Linked DNA regions of Breoghania sp. L-A4. The protein of the gene in region 1 interacts with the protein of each later gene in a pairwise test. Links are inferred from orthologs where the notes say so. Each region holds a gene or a part of one and is shown in the gene's direction. Other genes may lie near its edges.

Evidence for each region. The genes of interacting proteins can lie anywhere in the genome.
Region 2: the proteins of lysA (region 1) and D1F64_RS08445 interact in binary tests that used the Escherichia coli proteins (3 or more experiments, as listed by UniProt). The link is inferred for Breoghania sp. L-A4 from one-to-one orthologs.

Annotation. Positions count from the first base shown.
Region 1 is NZ_CP031841.1:14,675-17,572, forward strand. What follows is about bases 2-2,881. They hold lysA (diaminopimelate decarboxylase), read left to right. Parts: upstream 2-744; coding sequence 745-2,019; downstream 2,020-2,881. Other genes in these bases: argH (argininosuccinate lyase), read left to right, coding at 2-318; D1F64_RS00085 (lipoprotein), read left to right, coding at 465-653; D1F64_RS00095 (TIGR02302 family protein), read left to right, coding at 2,209-2,881. Also shown: more of argH, read left to right, coding at 1-1; more of D1F64_RS00095, read left to right, coding at 2,882-2,898. UniProt on the Escherichia coli protein: Specifically catalyzes the decarboxylation of meso-diaminopimelate (meso-DAP) to L-lysine. Is not active against the DD- or LL-isomers of diaminopimelate.
Region 2 is NZ_CP031841.1:1,820,788-1,823,626, forward strand. Bases 19-2,839 are described here. They hold D1F64_RS08445 (response regulator transcription factor), read left to right. Parts: upstream 19-996; coding sequence 997-1,683; downstream 1,684-2,839. Other genes in these bases: D1F64_RS08440 (efflux transporter outer membrane subunit), read right to left, coding at 19-848; D1F64_RS08450 (HAMP domain-containing sensor histidine kinase), read left to right, coding at 1,683-2,839. Also shown: more of D1F64_RS08440, read right to left, coding at 1-18. UniProt on the Escherichia coli protein: Response regulator member of the two-component regulatory system CpxA/CpxR which responds to envelope stress response by activating expression of downstream genes including cpxP, degP, dsbA and ppiA.

The DNA of each region.
Region 1 (2,898 bases):
GCCGGCTCGGGCTATTCCACCGCCACCGATCTGGCCGACTGGCTGGTGCGGGTGCTGGGCATGCCGTTCCGCCAGGCGCATCACGTCACCGGCACCATCGTCGGCATCGCCGCGGACCGCGGCATCGAGCTGCACAAGGTGCCGCTTGAAGACATGCAAGCGGTCGACGCCGGCATCACCGAGGACGTCTATTCGGTGCTGTCGGTCGACAAGTCGGTGAAAAGCCGCGTCAGCTACGGTGGCACGGCCCCTGTCAATGTGCGCAAGCAGGCGCGCCGCTGGCTCAAGCAGCTTTCGCGCGAGCCGGAAGCGAAATAGCATGGCGCATGCTGGCGGACGGGTTGATGCCCGCCCGCCAGCATGCGAGGAGTGTTGCCGGACGAATTACGGCCCCGCGTCGGCGCGCGCACGCGCGATTTTGGGGCGGGGCGCGAAGGAGAGAACGCGTGAAGCCGAGCCTGTTCATGAAAGCCTGCGCCCTGACCGCCCTCGTGGCGGTCGTTGCGGTCGGCGGCTGCGGACGCCGCGGCTCGCTCTCGCCGCCGCCTTCCGCCGCCTCGGCGCCCGCCGAGGGCGCCTATGACGAGCAAGCCGCAGCGCCCGAGGCGAAAAAGCCGGACAACCGCCGCTTCGTTCTCGACCCGCTGCTCTAGCATCAAGCCTGCCGCTTTGACCGGCGGCCGGCCGATCCGTCCCAGTCGCTCCCGTAAAGCCGCGGGATGATCAACTTCGCGAGCCAAAGCCTTGCACCATTTTTCGTATCGCGACGGCGCGCTGCACGCCGAAGACGTGCCGGTCTCCGACATCATCGATGCAGTCGGCACGCCGTTCTACTGCTACTCGACCGCGACGCTGGAACGCCACTACAAGGTGTTTTCCGGCGCTTTCGCTGATGTGCCGTCGCTGGTGTGCTACGCGATGAAGGCCAATTCCAATCAGGCTGTGCTGGCAACGCTGGCGCGCCTGGGCGCCGGCATGGACGTGGTGTCGGAAGGCGAATTGCGGCGCGCCCGCGCCGCCGGCGTGCCCGGCGATCGGATCCTGTTCTCCGGCGTCGGCAAGACGGCCGCGGAGATGGCCTACGCGCTGGACGAGGACATTCTGTGCTTCAACGTGGAATCCGAGCCTGAACTGGCGCGGCTCTCCGAGGTCGCCAGCGCCAAGGGCCGCGAGGCCAGGGTCTCGGTCCGCATCAACCCGGATGTCGACGCCCGCACCCACGCCAAGATCGCCACCGGCAAGGCGGAAAACAAGTTCGGCATCCCGTGGCAGCGCGCCCGCGAGGTCTACGCGGAAGCCGCCCGGCTACCCGGTATCAGGGTCACTGGGATCGACATGCACATCGGCTCGCAGATCACCGAATTAGGGCCCTTTGACGCGGCCTTTTCCCGGCTGGGCGAACTGATCGACGGCCTGCGCGCCGACGGCCACGAGATTTCCCACGTCGATCTGGGTGGCGGTCTGGGCATTCCCTACCGCAACAACAACGAGCCGCCGCCGCACCCGGATGCCTACGCCGAGGTGGTCAAGCGCCATGTCAAGCGGCTGGACTGCCGCATCATGTTCGAGCCCGGACGGATGATCGCCGGCAACGCCGGAATTCTCGTCACCGAGGTGATCTACGTGAAAAGCGGCGCGACGAAGGACTTCGTCATCGTCGATGCGGCGATGAACGACCTGATTCGCCCGACCCTTTACGATGCCTGGCACGAAATCCAACCCGTGCGCGAAGCCGACCCCTCCGCCCCGCGCATCCGGGCCGATGTGGTGGGCCCCGTGTGCGAAACCGGCGACTATCTCGGTCATGACCGCGATATTCCGGCGGTCAGCGCGGGAGATCATCTCGCGATCTTTTCCGCCGGAGCCTATGGCGCGGTACAGTCCGGCACCTACAATTCGCGCCTTCTGGTACCAGAAGTGCTTGTGAAGGATGGAGAATTCGCCATCGTTCGTCCCCGGACGAGCTATGAGGAACTGATCGGCCTCGACAGGCTGCCTGACTGGATTACTGAAAAGTGAGCCACTAAACGGACATAATGGACTTGCCGAATTGCCGGGCCTTCGCCAACCTGTAGGATGGGACGGGGGGAACAACCGCATTCGGAGATGACGTCCGTGACTGCTCCACGCGAACCGTCCGACACCTCTGGTCCCGCGCGCACGCCTGCGCCCGCAACTGCTGGGTCCGCGAACACATTGACGCGCGCGATGGCGAGGCGCCTCTCGCGGACGGTCTCCGCCGCGCGCGCAGCACTGTTCTGGGAGCGGCTCTGGCCCGTCCTCTACCATTTTCTGATCATCGCAGGGCTTTTCGTCGCCCTGTCGTGGCTCGGCCTGTGGCTTGTGCTGCCCACCTGGCTGCGCTGGCTGGCGCTCGCGGCCTTCGCCTGGGCCACGCTCTATTCGTGCCGCTCGCTGCCGTTCCTGCGCTGGCCGTCGCGAGCCGAGGGCCTGCACCGTATCGAGGCGCAGGGCGACTACCATCATCGGCCGCTGACCGCGCTTGAGGACGAACTCGCCTCCGACGCGGACGATCCGACCGCGCGCGCCTTGTGGGAGGCTCATCGCGCCCGCGCGCTGAGCGCGCTCAACCGCCTCCGCGCCGGGTGGCCGCATCCGCACGCCTTCCGCCGCGACCCCTGGGCCATCCGCGCCCTCGTCGGCCTGCTGCTGTTCGTCGGCTTCGGCGTCGCCGGCGGCGATCGCGGACCGCTGATCTGGTCGGCCGTTGTCGGCGGATCGGAAACCTCGGCCGTTGCCGGGCGCATCGACGCCTGGGTGACCCCGCCCGCCTACACCCGGCGACCGCCGGTGTTCCTGACCGGCGAAATGGGTCCTGCGCGCGATCCCGACGCCACCGTGAGCGTGCCCGAGGGAAGCGTCGTGGTGGTGCGCAGC
Region 2 (2,839 bases), 1.8 Mb from region 1 along the record:
TCAGCCGGGACATGCGCGATCTTCAGGTTTTTCGGCGCTGGGATACCGCGCTTGCCCTTGGCCAACAGTTGCCGGACACGCGGTTCATCGTCGCCAGTCACTTGGGTCAGTGATTTGATCAGAACCTCGCATTCGGCGCGCTGCCCCGTCAGGGTCGATGAGGAGGACGCCGCGCTCGCCCGAGCCAGGGCGAGATCGGCACTTGAGATCAAACCTGACTCGGCCGCCTTTTCGGTGGCGCGAATGGTCTCTTTTTGCGACCTGAGCTCGGCGCTATACGCATTTTCAAGCTGCCGGCAGGCGCGGTATTGAACGTAGTAATCGGCGACTTCCGCAGCGAGGGATGCCCGAGCATCGTGCCAATTGGCGATTTGCTCGTGAACCCGCAGGCGCGCCGCCTCGCTGTTCTTCCGGTTTTTGCCGAAAAAATCGATCTCCCAGGAGGCATCAAGGCCGCCGCTCGTCGTCGTGGACACTGAAACCCGGTTATCGCTGTCACCATCGGTGCCGGATCGCGTTAGGGAAGCAGAGCCGTCCAGTCCCGGGAACAGGCCAGCTTTTGCGGACGCCAGCGTTGCGCGCGCCTTGTCGATGTCGGCGATCGAAGAGTCGAGGCTGGGATTTTCCGTCTGCGCATCGTCGATGAGCGCTGTGAGCGACGAATCGTTGAATGTCGACCACCAGGACACGAGATCAGATGTCTGGCCATCATGGGGCAGCGTGGCATGCCATATACTTGCGATTCTGGCATCGGCTGGCCTGAGTTCGGAGAAGCTTGCGCAGCCTGAAAGAAAAAAGCTAATTAGAATAGCGCTATAGCTGAAAATGTTACGATTTTCCACGCTCATCACATTCCTTTACGATCTTGCACGCTGCCGGAGAAGTTAGACGGTCTACTGTAAAGTGCCGTCAAATATCAGTTAAGATATGTAAAATTTGGTGCTTCACCCGACACTGTTTTATAGGTTCTTGTGGCACGAGTAATGGATGTTCCGCATGGAAAAGGTTTTGCTGGTTGATGATGATGTGGAGCTTACGACGCTCCTTAAAGAATATCTTGTAGAGGAAGGTTTTGAGGTTTCGACCGCTCACGATGGGCGCACCGCAATCGGAATAGCATCCTCTAACACCGTCGATATTATCGTGCTCGACATCATGATGCCGCACATGAACGGCATTGAGATCTTGCAGCGTATTCGCCGCAAGAGCACCGTGCCGGTATTAATGCTCACTGCGAAGGGCGATGACGCCGACAGGATTGCCGGGCTCAACCTCGGCGCCGACGATTATGTGCCCAAACCCTGTTCACCCGGCGAACTTGCCGCACGGTTACGAGCGATCCTGCGCCGCGCTGGCCTGGCGGCCGGGGCCGCTTCCGAAATACTGCGGGCAGGAGAGCTAATCATGCATCCAGGAAGCCGGATTGCCGAGTGGCGCGGCGAACCGCTGGAACTGACTGGCACCGAATTTACTTTGCTCGAGGTCCTTGCCCGCAACGCTGGTCAACTCGTCTCGAAACAGGAAATATCCAAACGCGCATTCGGCCGACCCTTGACGCCGTTCGACCGTCGTATCGATGTTCATATCAGCAGTGTCCGCCAGAAGCTGGGGGCAAGAGATGACGGTCAATCCTGGATCCAGTCTGTACGAGGACAGGGCTATCAGCTTCTGCAGGACCGATAATGCAGCGCCTTTTCTGGAAGTTCTTCATCATCATTTGGTTGGCCATGCTGGCCTCGATCGCCGTGTTATTTGCCGCGAGTTCCTTTTTTCAGATCACGCCGCTCGCCAGTGAGATCCAACGTGGACAGCAGACCTTTGCACTTGACGTCGCGATGCGGCTGTTGACCCACGAAGGTGAGAACGCCGCCATTGCGTTCGCGATCCAAGCGGCCAACGCGCAAAAGTCGGTCAAACTGACGGTCGCCAAACAGGAAGCATCCGCAGGCTGTGAAATCAAAACGCAGGGTTATCAGCGTACTGTTGAAAGAAATGGCGCTTGCTACAGTATTGTTCTTCACGCTCACGAGCAGGGCTTTGTTTCGGCAACTTGGCCCAGACTTGTGCCTTGGCTGTCTGCTTTGCTGGCGGCGGCAATCGCTGCGTTCTGGCTCGCGCAGTATCTTGTCCGGCCTGTCGGCTATTTGCGCAGCGGGCTGAGTGCTCTTGCACGCGGCCGCTTCGACATGCGCATCGGCGATAAAATGAATGGCCGTAAGGACGAGGTCGCTGCCCTTGCGTATGACTTCGATACCAGCGCCGCGCGTTTGGAGCAGCTGCACAAAACCCAGCAACGCCTGTTTCACGATGTGTCGCACGAGCTGCGCTCGCCGCTGTCGCGCCTTCAGGCTGCGGTCGGCGTTCTACAGCAGAACCCGGCCAAGCTCGATGTCGTGATGGAACGTATGGTTCGAGAAGTCGAGCGCATCGACGGATTGATCGATGAGATACTCACGCTCGCCCGGCTGGTGGATGGATCGAGGGATGCGATCGAATTGCAGACGCTCGATGTTATCGAACTGCTAAACGATATTGTCGCGGATGCGGCTTTTGAGGCTCAAGCCCGCAAGATCGCGGTCACGCACCAAGGCGCGCAGTCATTCGTCGCGCAAGTCAACGGGGAACTGATCTATAGGGCGTTGGAGAATGTCATTCGTAACGCCGTCAAATACACGTCTGACCGCGCGAAGGTCTCCATTCGATCTCAGGTCAAAGACGATAGGCTGCATATCCTCGTCGTGGATGAGGGCCCAGGCGTGGCCGAATCCGATCTGGAACGGATTTTCCAGCCATTTTCGCGCGGTGAAGATGCCAATGTCCTAAATGGCTACGGCCTAGG